3 regions of the Yersinia canariae genome follow, and region 2 is predicted to be linked to each of the others. Evidence: predicted binding sites of a transcription regulator. Region 2 holds the regulator's gene; each other region holds the start of a gene.

Region 1 (7,259 bases), 2.3 Mb from region 2:
ACAGCTTGGCGGAACAGCACTGGCCAGGCATCAGCAGATAAGGAAGGCAACTGTTTCTGCTGCAAAAGCGTATTGATATAACCGCACCATAAAGTCATGCCATCGATATCGACTAGCGGTAGTTCGACTTCGAACTCACCGTAAATAGCCAATTCGCCCAGTTCAGGTTCCATATCATGGAAATCACCCAGACCCAGGCGATCGCCGACAAGAATCAAGCGCAGATCGAGTGGCATTGAGGGGATATGCACCGGTAATGGGCGGGTTTCATCAGGAGACAGCCAGTCAAAGCGCTGCTGAACAATCATCTGCTTCAGGCGCAGCCACATCAATGGTTGAGCCTGTAATGTCCGTACCGATAAGATCAATACACCGCCATTCGCCTGATGAACTAAGCCGGGTTGCAGACTTATTTGATCTTTATGCCATCTGACACAACCAAACAGTTGTTCTGGTTCAACCCATTCCTGATAAAGGCAGCGCGAAATCGCCGCAAACGGCTCATCACCGCGTTGAGCTGGCTGCCAGCTTACCTGGTGACCATGCACGAGGTAGTCTCCGCCAAACAGGGCAGAGGCCTCAGGTTGCAGCTCTTTAACAGCTTGAGCGATCAATGCCAGATACTCAGTACTTTCTTGTGCTTTGATCAACATAAAACGCGGGTGTGATTGTGGATGACAAAATAATGTCATTCCATTTTCAAGCCGGGGTTGAATCGCCGCGAAAGAAACAGGCTCCAACTGGGAGGCAGTAGCAAATAACGCATCATATGGCGTTGTGTTCGGCAGCAGTGACTGCCATTCAAGTCTGTTATTGGTCAAAGTGATAGATGCAATCGTCAAAAAGGGAAAGGGCGATTATACAAGAATAAAGCAGACTTCATATACGTAGAGTAGCAGTTGGTGGCAAGGAGTAAGATATCAGTAGTATTTCGTACAAAAAACAAACTGATCATGCGCTTTTAGTAGGGTGAAATTCTACATAAAACTGTTATGCTTGAGTTAAGTTACACGGTCACTGCAGAGCTCACGATGAAATATCAGCAACTGGAAAATCTGGAAAGCGGTTGGAAATGGGCCTACTTGGTTAAAAAGCACCGCGAAGGTGAAGCCATTACCCGCCATATAGAAAACAGTGCGGCTCAGGATGCTGTAGAGCAACTGATGAAGCTGGAAAGTGAACCAGTGAAGGTGTTGGAGTGGATTGATGCACACATGAATCTGCAACTGGCTAACCGGATGAAGCAGACTATCCGTGCCAGGCGTAAGCGACATTTCAATGCAGAGCATCAGCATACTCGCAAGAAATCAATCGATCTGGAGTTTCTGGTGTGGCAACGTTTGGCTGCACTTGCACGGCGTCGAGGCAATACGCTGTCAGAGACAGTTGTTCAGTTAATTGAAGATGCTGAACGTAAAGAGAAATATAAGAGCCAGATGTCGTCTTTGAAACAGGACTTGCAAGATATTCTTGGCAAGGACATGTGATCTGCGTGGTTATGAATCAATATTAACGCTGCTGAAATATTGCTATTAAGAAAATAGAGTATGACTCGAGTTTTCTTAATGGCATAACAAAAAAAAACCCCGCAATGCGGGGTTTTTTACTAAAGCAGTAAACTTAAGCCTGTGGCTGAGTTACAACTTCTTTGTAGCCTTTAACTTCGATCTCTACGCGACGATCTGGTGCCAGGCACTCAATCAGAGCAGCACGTGGTTTCACGTTGTCACAGGTGTTGCCTGTAACTGGGTTTGCTTGGCCTTCACCGCGAGCGGTGATTTTGTCAGCAGGGATACCTTTAGAAACCAGGTAATCACGCACGCTGTCAGCACGACGCTGAGACAGAGCTAAGTTAGGAGCTGGTTGACCGATACGGTCAGCGAAGCCCAGAACAACTACAGAACCGTCTTTAGGATCGATAGAGCTCAGTTGTGCATACAGTTGGTCCAGAGCTTGCTGGCCTTCTGGTTTCAGCGTTGATTTGTTGAAAGCAAACAGTACGTCAGATTTCAGCGTGAAACGCTTAGTATCAACAACTGGAGCTGGAGCTGGTGCTGGAGCAACTACTGGAGCTACTGCATCATCTTGACCGAAACGGTAAGAAACACCGACGCTCAGCATGCCGTTGTCTGGACGAGCACCAACGGTAGCTTTATCACCGATCTGGCTAACCCACTGGTATTCCATACGGGTTGCCCAGTTTTTGGTCCATGCGTATTCAGCACCCAGAGCTACCAATGGAGAAACACCGGTGTCATGGTTGTTGGAACGTTGGCCAGAAGTTGCGTCAAATGCGCTTGAGTCTGCACGCCAAACCATACCACCCAGACGGGTGTACAGATCCAAGTCCTGAGCAATTGGGTAGCTCAGTTTAGCAGCCAGCTGAACGCCTTGTGCTTTAAAGTCGCCGTTACGAACGTCGCCTTTATAAGGCATACGGCCAAGCCAGTCGTATCCCAGTTCGAAGCCCAGGTATTGGTTTGCTTGGTAACCCAAGAACGCACCAGCACCTAATTGGTCTTTATGAGTTGGACCGTCATTGCCTTGGTTGCCATAGATGCCACCAGTGCCAGTATCTTGATACTGAGACCAACCCAGTTTACCACCGGTGTACCAGGTATTATCTTTCGGTGCGGCTTGCGCTACTGTAGCGAAACCAGCCAGTGCCACTGCTAATGCGATAGCTGTCTTTTTCATTTTACGCCTCGTTATCATCCAAATAGGCAATGAGCTTTAAAAGCTAAGCCCTTGGTTAAAATTCTTCGTCAAGGTTTTAACGCTCCCGTTAATCACGCTGCCAGTATAATTTGGCGTTTTAGAGCAACCTTGGCGATGTAAAGTCTACAACGTGGCGAGAAAGTTACAAGTGTGATGTGATAAACCGGCTGAAAAAAAAGCGAAATTGTGCATAATCTTTAACGATTTAGACGTAAAAAAGCCTTTTTCCTAGACGTTGTTTTTGGCCGCAAGCCGCATTCTGACTCGCTTTATGCCGTTTTTGCAGGAGTAAGCCCTAAATATTGTAATAATTCATGGGATAAATCCTAAATTTACTTAATGATACAAAGAAGAATGAATTTTTAACGTTGCGCACTGTCCTTGGTCGAGTTTTGTGTCATCTAAAGGACGCATAACAAACCCGTAAGCATTTCCTAACTGTGCTGCCATACGCAATCTGATACGGTCATTTTCCGATAACTCCGGTAGCCAACCAAGAACGACACTGTAATTTCCCGTCAATAACGCTTTTTCCATTGCATCAACAGTTGATAATGGATTGACCTGCCTCGCCTGAACGACTTTGGTCATGGGTAAACCTGATTGCTGTAGCCATAAACGACTTAATTTTTGTTCTGTTGTTAGCCATAGCAGCCATCGGGATTGTTTAGCAAGCTGTTGTAATAAAGGAAGCAATAACTGGGCAACCGCAGGTTGGTTTTCACTGTACACAAGTTCACTGATAAGGCCACTATCTGTAGGGGCATCAACTCTTGTCGGTGTATCACGGGTGACAAGAGAATGATAATTAGCATTATAAGGTTTTAGTGATTGAGTACGCATTATGAACCTCGCCTGTAGTGTGCTGTATGCATATACAGTAGTTACTATTTATTCGAAGATCAACTAAATTTTTACAAGACGCTTCGCATTATTGTGATGTAAATACGTGAAAGTCGATTTTATGTTTGGCTCAGTTATCCATATTGCGTATTTTCTAATTAGTTGTTCCTCTTACACTTATTGCAACTGAATAGGGACGTTGGTTCGGATTTTTACTAAAGGAGTAGTGATGAAAAATGCATCAGAGAACAAGATAATACAAGCACAGTGCCGTTTTGACTTTTTAGGCAAAATCACAGTTCGCTCACAATTTGGCGGCTATGGTCTGTTAGCAAATGGCATTATGTTTGCGGTGGTTTCGGAGGGGGAGGTGTATTTACGCGCTAACGATTTAGTCGAAAATTTATTTCGTGCTCGAGGGATGACAAATCTTGTTTATGCCAAACGGGGGCTTCCGGTATTACTACGATATTACTGTGTCGACTCGGTTTTGTGGGGTGATGACCTCGTATTACGTCACTTTGCAAAACAGGCATATCAAGGTGCTAAATCCGAGGTTTTAAGTAAAAACTGCCCTCCAGTTCGTTTGAAAGACTTACCTAATCTCAGTGCCAGCCTTGAGCGCTTATTATGGAAAGCCGGGATCACGAGTGTGGCTGAATTGAGGCTTGAAGGGGCTAAGCGCTGTTATCTGAAGTTACGGACTTTGAGATGTTCGCTTGGCCTCAATGTCCTATTGGCCCTTGCAGGGGCCATCAGTGGTCACCACTATGCTGTATTGCCCCTTGTCATGCGCAGTGAGCTTATGGAATGGTTTGAAATGCACTTTCGCGCGGTCGATATCGGCATTGCACAATACGAAACAGCTTAAAAAAGCTATTTAGACACTGGCCCGAGTTCCATTAGTCAGCCTGACCAATACGTTTATTCAGTTCACTGAGTTCAGGTAATAATTCAAGTAATAAGCCAATCTGTTGTAAAACCAATTGATCTTTGCTCTCCGGCTCAGGATTACAGCTCTGTAGCCGGGTTGATAAACCCGCCAATACTTGCGCCATTTTTGCATTGTCGGGTTGTTCTTGTTCAAGAGTCCCTTCCACATAACAAATAGCATCATTCAGTAAATTCAGCGTGGTGGTATTGGTCAGTTTTTCACGATGAGCCCCCAAAGCGGAGATATAACTCAGCATGGTGTGATTCAGGCAGAGTAAACGAAATGCTGCTTCTTGAGTTTCTTTATCATTTTTTGGCTCCGCCGACATATTTGAAATGACAGACGCTAATTCGGCATCACAATTATGAGCATCGCGGCGGGCTATGCGGTAGGGCAGGCTATTATCTTTACCTTGATAATATTGCACTAAGATGGCATCGAGATAACGGCAGTTTGCATTAAGTGTTCTACGAACTACTGCTGGAAGTTGGCGGAACTTCCAGTCCGGCCAGATAAAACTTACCGCAACCCAGGCAATTGCGCAGCCAAGCAATGTGTCAAATACGCGCGGTGCGGCAACCTCAAACCCTTCCCCAAGTAAATTGAAACATAACAAAACTAGCAAGGTAATAAACATTGTTGCATGAGCATACTGAACATTACGGAAAGCAAAAAATAGCACGCCAGTAATGACAATCAGGATTAGTTGCCCCTCAATGGAGGGCACGAAATAAAGGATGGGTAGCCCAATAAGGATACCCGCCAAAGTGCCAATGATGCGTAGTGCCAGGCGGCGTCTTGTCGCGTTATAGTTGGGTTGGCAAACAAAAAGGCTGGTCAGCAAAATCCAATAACCATGGCGCATGCCGGTGAATTGAATAAATGCATAACCGACACAGAGCACAACAGACATGCGAACAGCATGCCGGAAGAGTGCGGATTGAGGTGTCAGATGGCGGCTGATGCGTAACTTAATATCGCTCCATCCCGTGATGCGATCATCAGATAAGCGACTTTCAGGTTGTGGGCCTTCAGCTAAGACTTGTTCTGACTCAATCCCTGCCAATTGAGCATCAATAGCACGCAAGTTTTTGAGTAAATGGGAAAGTGCTTTAACTTGCGACACATTCTCATTTTGCGCCAATTCCCGGGCTAGTGCAGCATCCAAAAATGTGAATGCGCGCTCAAAACGCGGGTCATGCTGGTATTTCTGTCTCATTAAAATAGATTGCGAAAGTTGTATGCAGGCTCTGGCTTGCATGCTCAATAAACGCTGAAAACGAAACAATACATCGCTGTAGCGGAATTTTTCTCGCAGTACTTGATATTGAACATGTGATGAACTGGCACGTTCGTGAATATCTTGAGCGACAAAATAATAATGGAGGGTTCGTCTTGTTTCGCGCTGGCCGCGATCACCCTTCAGCCGTGTCACCAGTGAGGTTTTAGCTTGGTTGAGTGTCGAGACTAATGTGCCATTCGCCATCGCGACATCGATAAGAGGTTGATTAACATCAGATTCAATGTCTGGATCAAACAGATTGGCTTTTGCTTCTAAGTAGTGGGCCAGGTGTTGATAACAGCGGGCCAGGTTATCCTGTAAGGGGCGAACAGGGAAAATAAGGTGCCCACATAAAGTCAAAATATTATACCAAACGGCACCGAGTATCAGTAACAGCGGTTGCTGATACCAAATATGGTACATCGAAGTGCCTAACATGGTGTAGATAGCAATTAGTAATGCACCAAAGGCGATGGTGGCATAACGTTGGCCCAAAGCACCCAGCAGAATAAAGCCGCAGGTTGAAAAGGTCAGGCCAAGGGCAAATAGCCAAGGATAAGGAAATAGCAGCTCAATAGAGGCTGATGCGATAAAGAAACAAATCAGCGTAATGAATAAGTTACGCAACCGCCCAGCCAGGCGGTCATCAAGATCAGTGAGTGCTGCAGCCACGACGCCCAGTGTTAAGGGGATTGTCAGTTTTGGCTGTTCAATCCACCATGGCACTGCCGTTACACCTACCAACGCAATAAATATACGAACATGATAAAGCAGGCTGCTATTGTAGATATAACGGCGTAAACCAGTGACGTAAGTGAGCACAAAAAACCTCTAAAAAACTGAAAATTCAGCGTTGCTGATACTGGCGTTGAGCATTAGCCATTCTTGCCTGCTGCGCCATTTCGACAGAAACGACACGGCGACCCACTGGCCACAAAGCGATAGCAGCAATCTTAAAATTGGCGATCCCGACTGGAATGCCAATTATGGTGATACATTGCACAATGCCAGTGGCAATATGGGATAAACATAGCCACCAACCAAATAAAATAAACCAAACAATATTCAGTAAAGATCCGCCAGCAGAGAGCAGAGGATTACTTTTTTCTGGGTATAATTCATTGACATGGATCGCCTCATTGCCATAAGGGAGAAATGATAACTTGGTAATCTCCCAGCAAGAGCGGGTTAATGGTAAGGTAAAAATGAGGATGACGCTGACCACAGTTGCCAATAGCCAGCCTAATGTGGTGAAAAAACCACCTAAAACAAAATTAAGAATATTCAGTACAGTACGCATAGTGATTAATCTGCCTAGCTGAATAAAAAAACCGCAATGCGGATGAGTGATAACGGGTGCTGTCTATTCTATACGGATAGCACAGGTTAGTTTCCTTCATCAACTATCGGATACCTGTTGTTTAAACTCAATTATTTTATTTACACTCCCTATGTTATTTCAATTCACTTAATACGGGTTAT
Region 2 (7,259 bases):
TTTATCTGTGAAATTATTAATTACCTGCCAACGTTGACGATTAATTCCGGGGCACTCAGGGGCAGTACCAAACCATAATTTCTCAGAGACAAATGAACATTGTTCATATGTTAAGGATATGATGCCATGGCCTGTTGCTGCTAATTTATTCTGTAATGCATATTCAAATGATGCGACATAACTGTCACCAAGAACAACCCAACTTTCATCACCAAACCTACATGCTTCCAGGGGACTTCTATTTATGCACTCAATTGTTTTCTCACCCGAAAAATAATTTGCATCTTTAGTCTTTCCCATTAGACGCCTAAACTCAGGGACTTTAAAATCCTCATACATTTTTTTGGCTAAAGGAGACATTAAACTGTCGGTCTGATCAGCAGAGCTGTTCTTAACTAATACAAATACTGAAAACACGATTAAAATTATCGCTGATACGGTCATCGAGATCAATTTCCAGCGGGAGAGTTGTTTTTTCCTAAATGGTTTTTCAATGACATAAAAAGATAATATGGATAGAGCTATTGATAATAAAATCAATATGATGGATATGAAAGTGCTAATTTCGCCTATTTTAATTCTATAAAAAACAAATAATGGTTGATGCCAAAGATAAATAGAATAAGATATCGCCCCGATAAAAATCATTGGTTTAAGTGATAAAAAATAAGAGGCGGCATCTTTCTCACGAGAGAATAATACTATTAGGCAAGTCCCTAACACAGGTATTAATGTAATGACGGATGGATGCAGCATTCCATCATCAATAAATACAATAGACAAAATTATTAAGATAAACCCCACTATAGGGAGTGTTTTATAATAAAACTTACTAATATTAAGCTTGTTTTCTAAAATAATAATAGCAACAATACTTCCCGCCATCAGTTCCCACATTCTACTCGGTAACATATAGAATGCAAAGTTGGGCTGGCGGTAGGCTAAAATGTTAGACAATACTAATGAGAGCAAAAAAATGAAACATATTATAGTTAGTTTTTTATCTTTAAATCTCTTAAATAACCAGATGCATAAAAAAGGGAAAATAAGATAAAATTGCCACTCGACAGACAAACTCCAAGTATGCAGCAATGGTTTATATTCACTGGAATCTGATACATAAGTATCCTCACCAAAAAAATATAAATTAGACACAAAGAACAAAGATGCCAATAATGTTTTCACATAAACAACAAGACTATCAGGCAATAAAAAATAAAAGGCCAAAACAGAAGATAATAACAACACAATAATCATTGCTGGCAGTATTCTTTTTATTCTTCTAATAAAAAAATCTTTTAAAGAAAAAACACCAGTATTCATTTGTGAAAAAATTATTGTTGTGATCAGGTAGCCAGATAATACAAAAAACATATCTACACCAAGGAAACCGCCCTTGAATACCTCATAACCGAAAAGTGAAAATTTAACGTGATATAAAAGCACGGATATCACTGCAACAGCCCTTAAACCATCTAACTCCGCCCTGTACTTTGTGATATCAGAAGACATTCTCATCTCTACAAAAAATAGTTTATTTATTTTCCCATAGCAAAAGCCCTTTTACAATATCCTAACAAACGTAGATTGTAAAATACCATTACTTTGAGTCATTTATACATCCTGATTTTTTATTGGCGTGGGCATTAACACTGCTTGAAAGTTTTACTTTTAATTAATTTAACCTCAAAACAGACGCCAGTGGTTTAATCTCAGAATATGTCAATAAAGGGATATTGAGCAACAGGTTAATATGATAAAATCTGTTCCATTCAAATACTGCGGGATGAAATCATGAAGCCAACCAACCTGGAAAAGCTGCTTGCTCAGGCTGAAAGTCTGTGCCAACAACGTAACGTCCGGCTGACACCGCAGCGTCTTGAAGTATTACGCTTAATGGCAGAACAACCTGGCGCAATCAGTGCTTATGATTTATTGGACCTGCTCCGAGTTTCCGAGCCACAAGCTAAGCCGCCCACTGTTTACCGCGCATTAGATTTTTTGCTGGAGCAAGGGTTTATTCACCGCGTCGAATCAGCCAATAGTTACGTATTGTGTCATCATTTTGAAGAGCCAACTCATACCTCTGCGCTATTTATCTGTGATCGCTGCAAGATTGTGACTGAACGCCCCACGATCGGCATTGAAGAAGCTCTGGCGCTGTTAGCACAACAATCTGGTTTTACCCTACGCCATAGCGTGGTAGAAGCCCATGGTTTATGTACTGAATGCGGGAAGGTCGAAGCATGTGAAAGTCACGATCATTGTGATCATGACCATTCTATTGTAATAAAAAAGAAATAACTCTGGCGGATAATAATCTGACTACCGGTAGAAAGTCGGTGGGTTATACATTGTCTGAAGATATGAAAAATTAGAATACTTAAAAAGTAACGCATATTAAATACGACACATCCATGTGTCACATCGATATAAAATTATAAATAAACAGAATGTTTTTATCATTAACACTCTCTTTTATTTCATCGTAACAACCATGTGAAAAAGTATATTAATACTTCACATTCTATAAGTTGAAAGGTTCGATTAATTTATATCGATATTAGGTTAATTCCATTTAACGCTGCTACCAGCGATATTTGCTGTGGTCTTCCCAAGCTTTAACTTCTTTCTCGGCTTGCTCTTTTTGATAGCCGTATTTCTCCTGGATTTTACCCACCAGCTGGTCACGCTTACCTTCAATAACCGTCAGGTCATCATCAGTCAGCTTACCCCATTTCTCTTTCACTTTACCTTTAAACTGCTTCCAGTTACCGTCGGCTTGATCTTTATTCATAATATCTCCGTCAACTTGGTTTTTGGATATGTTTAATTTAATACGGCAAGTAATTTCAATTTATAAATATTTTATTTATATTAGTCATTCTCAGACATAATTTAAATATTATTGCTTCGCTTACCGTATGAATAACTATAGCAGAGGATGCTGACAATTAAAGTCTAATTGATATTAATCACTGCTATTAGGGCAATAAATTAAAAATAAAAATAAATAATATGCAGTTAAAACAGTAGGTAATAGCTTATTATCGGAATGCTCTCAAACTAAATAGGCTAAATATTATGAGGGTTAAAAGAGTCATATACCCTTCTTGTCGAAGGGTATATGTGTAGCATTAAAATCAGATCCAGTCGCCATTGCGGATAACACCAACAGCTAGCCCTTCAATAGTGAAATTTTGCTCACGCAGATCGACGACAATTGGCTGGAACTCACTGTTTTCTGGCAGAAGCTGTACGATATTACCCTGTTTTTTCAGGCGTTTTACCGTCACTTCATCATCAATACGCGCAACGACCACTTGCCCATTACGCACATCCTGAGTTTTATGCACCGCCAACAAGTCACCATCCAGAATACCAATATCTCTCATCGACATCCCATTAACCCGCAGCAGAAAATCTGCACTCGGCTTAAACATGGCAGGGTCGACTTTATAATGCCCTTCGATATGCTGCTGCGCTAACAGTGGCTCACCTGCCGCGACTCGGCCAATCAGTGGTAAGCCGTCTTCCTCTTCCATCAACAGACGGATGCCACGGGACGCGCCGGAGACAATCTCAATAACACCCTTACGGGCCAGTGCTTTTAAATGCTCTTCAGCGGCGTTAGGAGAGCGGAACCCCAGACGCTGCGCAATTTCGGCACGGGTCGGTGGCATACCTGTTTGCGATAAGTGATCGCGCACAAGGTCGTAAACCTCTTGCTGCCTGGTAGTAAGTGCTTTCATTCCGCCCCCTGTTTGTTTATACAGTCTTGCTGTGAGTATATACAGCTATGCGGGTGTTGGGAACCAAAGAGTGAATAAAAACAGGGATTAATCACTGTTTACATCAACAGCGTTGTTAGCCGTATTTTTAACCGACATATTGCCAGAGCACGGTTATCCATATAAAGAGCGCCAACATGATGGCCAAAAACACAGCGGCAGACCCCATATCTTTGGCTCGGCCCGACAATTCATGGAATTCACTGCCGATGCGGTCCACCACAGCTTCAATCGCACTATTAATGACTTCAATAATGATCACTAACACCACGCTCGCGATCAATAAAATGCGCGCGATAGCATCTACATCCAGCCAGAAGGCCAGTATGATAGCGAGTATGGCAGCCACAGATTCTTGGCGAAATGCGGCTTCATTTCTCCAGGCTGCAACTAAGCCTTTCACAGAATAACCGGCTGCTTTATAAACTCGGGTTAATCCTGTTGATTGATTTGCCATATTTTATTGCCTTTATCTTAAGTTAATGATGATTTTTGCCGCTTTCTGTTGTCTCATCACCACAGATCTCAAAACCAGTTTCTGGTATCCTTGCGACGAATTGCTAACAAGAGGCTTCATGTAGTTATGTCAGGTTGGCGTAAAATATATTACAAGTTACTGAATTTACCGCTAAAAATGCTGGTAAAAAGTAAGGTTATTCCGGCAGATCCTGTGACTGAGTTAGGGTTAGACCCGTCTCGTCCTATTCTGTACGTTTTACCTTACAATTCTAAGGCTGATTTGCTGACTTTGCGAGCGCAGTGTCAGGCGCAGGATTTGCCCGACCCATTGATTCCATTGGAAATCGATGGCGTGCAACTTCCCAGCCATGTCTTTATCGATAACGGCCCACGGGTGTTTCGCTATTACGCCCCTAAACAGGAATCAGTAAAGCTATTCCACGATTATTTGGATCTGCATCGCAATAACCCGGAGCTGGATATCCAAATGCTGCCGGTTTCGGTGATGTTTGGTCGCTCTCCGGGCCGTGAAGGCCATGGAACGCCACATCTGCGCGTACTAAACGGCGTAGAAAAATTCTTTGCCGTATTGTGGCTGGGGCGCGATAGCTTTGTGCGTTTTTCGACCACAGTATCACTGCGCCGGATGGCCCGTGAGCATGGTACTGACAAAACTATCGCCCATAAACTGGCACGCGTAGCGCGGATGCACTTCTCACGTCAGCGCCTGGCCGCGGTTGGCCCGAGTCTGCCGGCCCGTCAAGACCTATTCAAAAAGCTGTTAACATCCAAAGCGATTGAAAAAGCGGTCGCAGATGAAGCCCGTACCAAGAAAATCTCCCATGAGAAAGCGCAACAAAACGCCATTACACTGATGGAAGAAATTGCCGCCGACTTCTCGTACGAAGCAGTGCGTCTGTCCGACCGAGTGTTGAGTTGGACATGGAACCGCTTGTATCAAGGGATTAATGTCCATAATGCAGAGCGCGTGCGGCAGTTGGCGCAGGATGGTCATGAAATTGTCTATGTGCCTTGTCATCGCAGCCATATGGACTACCTGCTGCTCTCCTATGTGCTTTATCACCAAGGGCTGGTACCGCCGCATATTGCTGCTGGTATTAACCTTAATTTCTGGCCTGCTGGCCCGATTTTCCGCCGTTTAGGTGCTTTCTTTATCCGCCGGACCTTTAAAGGCAACAAACTCTACTCAACAGTGTTCCGTGAATATCTGGGTGAATTATTCACCCGAGGCTATTCAGTAGAATACTTTGTTGAAGGCGGGCGCTCACGAACTGGCCGTCTGCTGGAACCCAAAACTGGCACCCTGTCGATGACAATACAGGCCATGTTGCGCGGCGGCTCACGCCCAATCACGTTAGTGCCCATTTACATCGGCTACGAGCATGTGATGGAAGTAGGAACTTACGCCAAAGAGTTACGGGGCGCGACCAAAGAGAAAGAGAGTCTATTGCAGATGCTGCGTGGTTTGCGCAAGCTGCGCAATCTCGGTCAGGGCTATGTCAACTTTGGTGAACCAATCCCGTTGACCACCTATCTCAACACTACTGTGCCGCAGTGGCGTGATGCTATCGACCCTATTGAAGCACAGCGCCCAAGTTGGTTGACTCCAGCTGTGAATGATTTGGCCGGTAAGATTATGGTCCGAATTAACAATGCGGCAGCCGCCAATGCTATGAATCTGTGTTCCACCGCATTGTTAGCCTCACGTCAGCGCTCACTAACCCGCGAGCAGTTACTGGAGCAACTCGATTGCTACCTGCAACTGATGCGCAATGTGCCTTATGCGAAAGATGTCACTGTGCCGGACAAAACGCCGGAAGAGTTACTTAATCACGCCTTGAATATGAATAAGTTTGAGGTGGAGAAAGACACTATCGGTGACATTATCATTCTGCCACGGGAACAAGCCGTGCTGATGACCTATTATCGCAATAATATCCAGCACTTACTGATGCTGCCATCATTGATTGCCAGTATGGTGATGTACCATCGCCGTATTACGCGCGCAGAATTATTGCGCCAAATCGGCATGATTTATCCAATGTTGAAAGCCGAATTGTTCCTGCATTACAGTAAAGAACAATTACCACAAACACTGGATACATTGGTGGATGAACTGGCTCGCCAGCAGTTGATTTGCGATAAAGGGAATGAGTTGGTGCTGAATCCGGCCCGCATTCGCCCACTGCAATTACTGGCCGCCGGTGTACGCGAAACTCTGCAACGCTATGCCATTACGTTGTCGTTACTCAGTGCAAACCCCAGCATCAACCGGGGGGCGCTGGAGAAAGAGAGCCGTATTATGGCGCAGCGCTTGTCTGTTCTGCATGGGATTAACGCACCGGAATTCTTCGATAAAGCTGTGTTCTCAACCTTGGTGGGCACATTGCGCGAAGAGGGCTATATCAGTGATAGCGGTGATGCCATTCAAGAACATACGCTGGAAGTTTACAACATGCTGAGTGCGTTGATGACACCGGAAGTGAAGCTGACGATTGAAAGTGTCAGTATGCCGGCTGAAACCAATAATCTACTGCCTGAACCCGAGGCAGAGGATAAAGAAGAGAATTAATGCCTCGCAGCACTAAGCAAAAGTAATAAATAAAATGGCCGGATGACGAATCTGGCCATTTTTTTGACTGTTTGCTAGCGGTGCGTTGATTACAAATAGCTGATAAAAATTCCTAAGAACAGCACCAATCCCACGTAATTATTATTCAAAAATGCGCGAAAACAGGGGTCTCGTTCACGTCCGGCAATCATCTTCTGTTGGTGGACAAACAGTGCGCCAGCCAGCAGGATTGCCCAATAAAATGCGCCACCTAAATGCATTAACCAACCAATCGCCACCATTAATACTAATGTCGCCAGTTGCAGCAAACCGATAATCAATTTGTCATGCTGGCCAAATAAAATGGCAGTCGACTTAATACCAATCTTCAGATCATCATCGCGGTCAACCATGGCATATTGGGTATCATAAGCTAC
Region 3 (7,259 bases), 1.0 Mb from region 2:
TGTGCTGATTTACACGCCGCGTTGGGGGAGCTGTACCGGGTGACACGGCCGGGAGGGATTATTCTGTTTTCTACTTTAGCCAACGGCTCCCTTGATGAGTTAGGGCGGGCGTGGCAACAGGTTGATGGCAAGCGTCATGTGAATGATTTCCTCACATTTCAGCACATTGGCGCAGCTTGTCAGGGTTATCGACACACCCTGACACCGCAGTTGTATCAACTGCAATTTCCGAATGTAATAGCGCTTATGCGCTCATTACAGGGCATTGGTGCCACGCATTTGCATCAGGGGCGTGAGCCGGGATTGAGTGGCCGCGAGCGCCTAATGGCCTTGCAGCGCGCTTATAACACGCAATCCGGCAACTACCCGCTGAGTTACCATTTAGTTTATGGGGTTATCTATCGTGATTAAACGTTGGTTTATCACTGGCACTGATACTGATGTCGGTAAGACTGTGGCCAGTTGCGCATTACTGCAAGCTGCAGCCCTTGAGGGCTATCGTACTGCCGGTTATAAACCGGTCGCGTCGGGTAGTCAGATGACGGCTGATGGTTTGCGTAACAGTGATGCCCTGGCATTACAGGCTAACAGCACTCAAGCATTGTCTTATGCTCAGGTGAATCCGCTGACTCTGCGGGAGGCGACCTCACCACACATTGCCAGCGTAAGTGAAGGGCAGGATATTCATTTGCCTGTCTTATCTGAAGGATTGCGGCAGTTGGAGCAATCGGCGGATTGGATCTTGGTCGAGGGCGCGGGGGGGTGGTTTACGCCACTGTCTGCCCAAGCAACTTTTGCTGATTGGGTGCAGCAGGAACAATTACCGGTGATTATGGTCGTTGGTGTAAAGCTGGGGTGTATCAATCATGCATTGTTGACGGCCTTGGCTGTTCAGCAGGCGGGGCTGCCCTTGGTGGGGTGGGTCGCGAATGAGGTGATACCTGCTGGCAGGCGGCAAGCCGAGTACCTGGCAACACTAACACGGATGATTAGCGCGCCGTTATTGGGAGTGATTCCTCATCTGCCAAATCTTGCTGCTTGCCCCACCATACAGCCGGGCGGTCTTGGTCACTATCTGGATTTGAGCTTACTGGCTGCGGGAAAGTAAATACGTTTTTTTGACCATTTGGTGACGAAAAGGGCTAATAACGGGTATTAGCCCATAATTTCTTGCGCAAATATGCTGCTGTGGGGCGCGGTCTTGAGTCATATCAACTGGCCAAATGCTCAATAATCATATTTTCATCCAACTGATCTAACGTCCCTTGCGCCACATTTCTTCCCCCTGCCATCAGGCAAAATCTGTCCGCAACATGTTGAATAAAGGGGAGCCGATGCTCAACTAATAACACTGTCATGCCAAGGCCACGACTGAGCTGATGCAAGATATTACCGATATCTTCATTTAGGGGAGGTAATGTGCCGTTGCCCGGTTCATCAAGGATAAGTAACTCCGGTTCGGCCACCAATGCCCGGGCAATAGCCAATTGTTGTTGTTGATTGCGAGTCAGTTCCCCACCCCGTTGGCGGCGTTTGTCATATAACAGCGGAAACAACTCAAAAACCCAGCCGGGAATATGGCGCGATTTATGGCGGCCAGCCAACACGGCTATCAACATATTTTCCTCAACACTCAGTTGGGAGAATATCTGCTGCCCTTGCGGGACATAGCCGATGCCAAGAGCCGTGCGCCCCTCGACGGGTTGCTGTAGCAAATTCTGCGGGGGTTCATGGTTAGGTTGCCAGGTCATGGTGCCACTCTTAATCGGCAAATGGCCCATGATGCAATTGATTAATGTGGTTTTCCCTACGCCGTTACGGCCAATCAAACAGGTACATTGGCCGCGAGGAATCTCCAGATTGATATCCCAAAGGATATGATTCTGACCATAGTATTGATTTACAGCGGTTAAACTCAGCATCAGTGCTCTCCTCAGTCGATCTCAGTTATTCACAGGTATCCCGGTGTTCTGTAACGGCTAGTGAAGGATTAACCAGCAAATCTGCATACCTGGTAGCGGCAGCACAGCATAAAACACCACATTTCTAACGAGTGGTTGCGAATGTCTATGTATCAAGCAACTCTTGGGCCAAGTTGCCACGAGTCGAGGCAAAAGATGTATGTTAACGGGCTGTAAATGGTTTTGGCGTGCGAGGATAAACTAAAACTGACAAAGCCTTCACACAAGGTCGGCTGAGCGGGAGTTTCTTGCACTTAAGCAGTGCTTTAAAGCCGATAATGGTGCAATAAAAAGGCCGCACTCAGACGGCGGCTGAATTCGCCGGTGGAGGGAGCTGAAATTATAGAATTAGCAAATGAATTTGTTAGCACTTATTGAAATATGCGGTGAAATAAAAATGTAAAAAAAACACTAAAAAAGCCAGTTTGTCACTATTTCGTCGTTAAGCTTTGCTTTTCGCCAACACGCGGCCCTTATGGGGTTGAATGAGTTATCCACCATTCCTGTGGATAACCTTGTGCATTAGCGATAGAAAACTGATGGCAGGCGAGAGCGGGCGCGGCTTCCACTCGTGTTGTCCGGATTCTCGACTTTTTAAAAATATTTTTTATTTTCAATAAGTTAATTTAAATCAAGCGCTCAAAAAATATAGCCGACATAGATGGATAATCTTTAATCAATAAACACGTCGATAATACGTTTATGTTAACGGCTGGGGATAAAAATACTTTTAGGGTGCAAATGCCCGCAATATCTCACTGTAACAATGCACACAATAGGGCGGTGAGAGAAATTTCGGCAATTTGGTGTTTGAAGCTGGTTTTATATCCAGTATCATAGTGGTGGCAAAAATCTATGGGGCTTTCATAATTAGCCTCCTGACAGTCTGTATTTCTCCGGCGGGTAGCGAATTCATGAGTAAATTATTCAAACTACATTCTGAGTTTAAACCAGCAGGCGATCAGCCTGAAGCCATCCGTAAGTTGGAGGAGGGGCTGGAGAATGGGTTGGCCCATCAGACGTTGTTGGGGGTGACGGGCTCGGGTAAAACCTTTACGGTTGCTAATGTTATTGCTGACCTGAATCGGCCCACGATGGTGTTAGCGCCCAATAAAACATTGGCAGCGCAGCTTTATGGCGAGATGAAAGAGTTCTTTCCCGAGAATGCGGTGGAGTATTTCGTCTCCTATTATGATTATTATCAACCTGAAGCTTATGTTCCCAGCTCTGATACCTTTATCGAGAAAGATTCCTCTGTAAACGAGCATATCGAGCAAATGCGGCTCTCGGCGACTAAAGCCCTACTGGAGCGGCGCGATGTCGTGGTGGTAGCCTCGGTCTCCGCTATTTATGGTTTGGGTGACCCCGATTTATACCTGAAAATGATGCTGCATTTGACCAAGGGCATGATAATTGATCAGCGCTCCATTTTGCGGCGCTTGTCAGAATTACAATATAGCCGCAATGATCAGGTGTTCCAGCGCGGCACTTTCCGAGTCCGTGGCGAGGTTATCGACATCTTCCCGGCGGAATCTGACGAATGGGCATTGCGGGTTGAATTGTTTGATGAGGAAGTTGAGCGGTTATCTATATTTGATCCGCTAACTGGCCAGCTACAGCACGAGGTTCCACGTTTTACGGTCTATCCTAAAACCCACTACGTTACCCCAAGGGAGCGTATTTTACAGGCAATGGAAGACATCAAAGTTGAACTGGCTGAGCGGCGTCAAGTGCTATTAGCCAACAACAAATTGATTGAAGAACAACGGATTACGCAACGAACGCAGTTTGATCTGGAAATGATGAATGAGCTGGGTTACTGCTCTGGTATTGAAAACTACTCCCGTTATCTTTCTGGACGAGGGCCGGGTGAGCCACCGCCAACCCTGTTTGATTACCTACCGGCAGACGGCTTGCTGATTGTGGATGAATCCCACGTCACCATTCCACAAATTGGCGGAATGTATAAAGGGGACCGCTCACGGAAAGAAACACTGGTGGAATATGGCTTCCGGCTGCCATCGGCACTGGATAACCGCCCAATGCGCTTTGAAGAGTTTGAGGCGCTGGCACCACAAACCATTTATGTTTCCGCGACCCCAGGCAAGTATGAGCTGGAGAAATCCGGCGGTGATGTTATCGACCAAGTTGTGCGCCCAACAGGCTTGCTCGACCCACTTATTGAAGTTCGCCCCGTCACAACGCAGGTGGATGATTTACTGTCAGAAATCCGTATCCGAGCCGCCATAAACGAACGGGTATTGGTGACTACGCTAACCAAAAGGATGGCGGAAGATTTAACCGAATATCTGGAAGAGCACGGCGCACGGGTGCGTTACTTGCATTCAGATATTGACACTGTTGAGCGTGTTGAAATTATCCGTGACTTGCGTTTGGGTGAGTTTGATGTGCTGGTGGGCATCAACTTACTGCGAGAAGGGCTGGATATGCCGGAGGTTTCTCTGGTTGCCATCCTTGATGCCGATAAAGAAGGTTTCCTGCGTTCTGAGCGCTCCTTAATCCAGACGATTGGCCGCGCAGCACGTAACCTCAATGGTAAGGCTATTCTTTATGGCGATAGAATTACGGCTTCAATGGAAAAAGCGATTGGTGAAACCGAGCGGCGTCGGGCTAAGCAGCAAGCTTACAACGAAGAGCGCGGTATTATCCCTCAGGGGCTTAATAAGAAGGTCGGCGATATTCTGCAATTAGGCCAGCCTTCTACCCGGGGTAAAGGGAAAGGGCGGGGCGGTAAAGTGGCTGATACCCATGATTACCAATCTTTGGCACCGAAAGCGCTTGACCAGAAAATCCGTGAGTTGGAAGCGAAGATGTACACACACGCGCAAAATCTTGAGTTCGAACAAGCGGCAGAATTGCGCGATCAGGTGCATCAGTTGCGCCAGCAATTCATTGCCATATCTTAATCTCTTGCGGCATACCTCGATTCCTCGTATGGTGTGCCGCTAAAATTAGGGCTATCAGATAATTACCAAAAATAAAAAGGTCAAATGATGAGCAGCAATGTATCAAAAGATCCGTTACACGGCATTACCCTTGAACAACTATTGACCAAACTGGTTGAGCATTATGGCTGGGAAGAACTGGCATACCGCATTCGGATCAACTGTTTCACCAGTGATCCGAGTATTAAATCCAGTCTGAAGTTTTTACGCCGCACGCCGTGGGCGCGCACTAAAGTGGAAGAGCTTTATATCCACATGATTGGCAATGCGGCTTTGCAAGAACAATTCAGGAAGTAGTCCCGGCAATTTATGACGCGCAACCCGCGCCACCCAACTGTTGCAAGGTCGTTTCCAGTGCCTGGCGCAATAACTCACGGTCATGGCGGTAGGGGATATCTTTGGCTTCCAAGGGCTGCTGGACAATAATTCTGTCTGTAACGCCGCTGATATCAATGCGTGGGCTGACAATTGCTGCATCAATAATCTTGCGGCCAATTTTGTTTTCCATTATTGCCAGCTTTTCGTGCAATGAGAGTTCAGCCGCCGCGACACTGATCTCGCGCCCCAGATTACCAATATAAATCATGCTGGCAGAGCTGCGTCGTAAAGCTTGAGTTAAATCATCCAGCAAAAGCAGTGGTATCAGGCTCGTCAAAAAACTGCCCGGCCCGATTAAAATAACATCCGCCTGACTAATCGCTTCGATGGCTTCCTTTGTCGCGTGGACATGGGGCGAGAGCAGCATTTCCTGTGGCATATGAGCCAGTTGGTCAATATTTACTTCACCGTAAACCGGGTGTCCTTCGCTGTCGATAGCCAGCAAGTCGACCGGTTGTTCTGACATTGGAATCAACCAGGCATCTACTTTCAGCAAACTACGCACCAAATTAATGGCTTCAATTGGCCGGATGCTGAGGTGGTCCAGCGCTTTGAGCATTAAATTACCCAAATTATGGCCTGCCAGTTCACCATTACCGGTAAAACGGTATTCGAACATCGCAGACGCCACACTAGGCTCTGTTATCAATTGATTCAGGCAATTACGGGTATCGCCCCACGCAATTCCCCCTTCGGAGCGACGTATGCGGCCAGTCGAACCGCCATTATCGGTGGTGGTCACTATACCGGTCAGACGTGAGCCTAAAGAGGAAAGGGATGACATCACCCGCCCCAAACCATGGCCTCCACCTAATGCAACCACGCGGTCGAGATCCGCTAATGTGCGATTTCGCATATTTTTCCTGTCTGTATATTGTTGCCTGGCTCTAAAAGCATATACCCGCCATCTTCAAAAATGTAGGTGCGTTGGCCGCCCGGTTTATCCAAATTACTGACTTGAGTCTGCTCATTGGAATGCTCGCGCTTACTGCCTTCTTACACTTCGAAATCTATTGGCTACTGCGAATAGTGAAATTGCTGCATAAGTTAACGGATTTGCCGCCAAAACGCGATAAAAGGCATAGTTTTCGTGATTTTAAACAAAGTATTAGCCAGGGAATAAAATAAGCTCAATAACCATGTGTTTTGTAGTATAAGTCGTTGTATATAAAAATATATAGCGAAAAACTGCAATTGGCTATCTTGTCTTTTTAGCGTTAGAATCTGTAGGAAAAGTGAGGTCTTTCGCGATGAGTCGCGGATATGAATCTGGCTTTTTAACCATGGTTTAGTTAGCTGTGAACAGCAGCCACCTGAGCATAAACTCCTAGCCTTAGTGTCTACGTTGTTGCATTTACGGACAATATGATGCTCTGGCCGTGGCTTTAAGCCACCAGGGTGCGAGGTAGAAATGCCTGCATCTCCCGTATTTGGAAAGGTGTTATGGTACAACTTACAGACGCATTTGCGCGCAAGTTCTATTATTTGCGCCTATCGATTACCGATGTGTGCAATTTTCGCTGCACATATTGCTTGCCTGATGGCTATCGCCCGGACGGATTAAAAAGTTTTCTCAGCCTTGACGAAATAAGCCGCGTCAGCCGTGCTTTTGCTATGTTAGGGACAGAAAAAATCCGCTTGACCGGCGGCGAGCCGTCTATGCGCCGCGATTTTACCGATATCATCGCCACTATTCGTCAAAACTCCGTGATCCGCACTTTAGCTGTGACGACCAATGGTTACCGCTTGGCCCGTGATGCTGCTCAGTGGCGTGATGCTGGGTTGACGGCGATTAATGTCAGTGTTGATAGCCTCGATCCACGACAATTTCATGCCATCACCGGGCAAGATAAATTTCATCAAGTGATGCAAGGTATTGATGCCGCTTTTGATGCGGGTTTTGAGAAGGTCAAAATCAATGCCGTACTGATGCGCGATGTTAATGATCGTAATC

What was found. The regulator LexA, encoded in region 2, represses DNA repair genes until DNA is damaged. The targets are predictions, from matches to a motif close to TNCTGTATGTACATACAGNA.
Positions count from the first base shown of each region.
Region 1: sulA (SOS-induced cell division inhibitor SulA) is a predicted target of LexA. The motif match lies at 3,582-3,601, and genes of this name have one in related genera.
Region 3: uvrB (excinuclease ABC subunit UvrB) is a predicted target of LexA. The motif match lies at 2,776-2,795, and genes of this name have one in related genera.

Region 1 is NZ_CP043727.1:1,864,919-1,872,177, forward strand. It holds gene F0T03_RS08595 (AAA family ATPase) at 1-821, opposite strand, end outside; gene matP (macrodomain Ter protein MatP) at 1,032-1,487, shown strand; gene ompA (porin OmpA) at 1,621-2,697, opposite strand; gene sulA (SOS-induced cell division inhibitor SulA) at 3,055-3,561, opposite strand; gene F0T03_RS08615 (TfoX/Sxy family DNA transformation protein) at 3,791-4,432, shown strand; gene yccS (YccS family putative transporter) at 4,464-6,599, opposite strand; gene F0T03_RS08625 (YccF domain-containing protein) at 6,625-7,077, opposite strand.
Region 2 is NZ_CP043727.1:4,255,974-4,263,232, forward strand. It holds gene F0T03_RS19485 (acyltransferase family protein) at 1-1,512, opposite strand, end outside; gene zur (zinc uptake transcriptional repressor Zur) at 1,795-2,304, shown strand; gene F0T03_RS19495 (CsbD family protein) at 2,588-2,797, opposite strand; gene lexA (transcriptional repressor LexA) at 3,144-3,752, opposite strand; gene F0T03_RS19505 (diacylglycerol kinase) at 3,880-4,248, opposite strand; gene plsB (glycerol-3-phosphate 1-O-acyltransferase PlsB) at 4,375-6,843, shown strand; gene ubiA (4-hydroxybenzoate octaprenyltransferase) at 6,933-7,259, opposite strand, start outside.
Region 3 is NZ_CP043727.1:3,207,333-3,214,591, reverse strand. It holds gene bioC (malonyl-ACP O-methyltransferase BioC) at 1-411, shown strand, start outside; gene bioD (dethiobiotin synthase) at 404-1,108, shown strand; gene F0T03_RS14865 (ABC transporter ATP-binding protein) at 1,212-1,922, opposite strand; gene uvrB (excinuclease ABC subunit UvrB) at 2,876-4,888, shown strand; gene F0T03_RS14855 (VF530 family protein) at 4,976-5,224, shown strand; gene yvcK (uridine diphosphate-N-acetylglucosamine-binding protein YvcK) at 5,235-6,161, opposite strand; molybdenum cofactor riboswitch at 6,618-6,762, shown strand; gene moaA (GTP 3',8-cyclase MoaA) at 6,749-7,259, shown strand, end outside.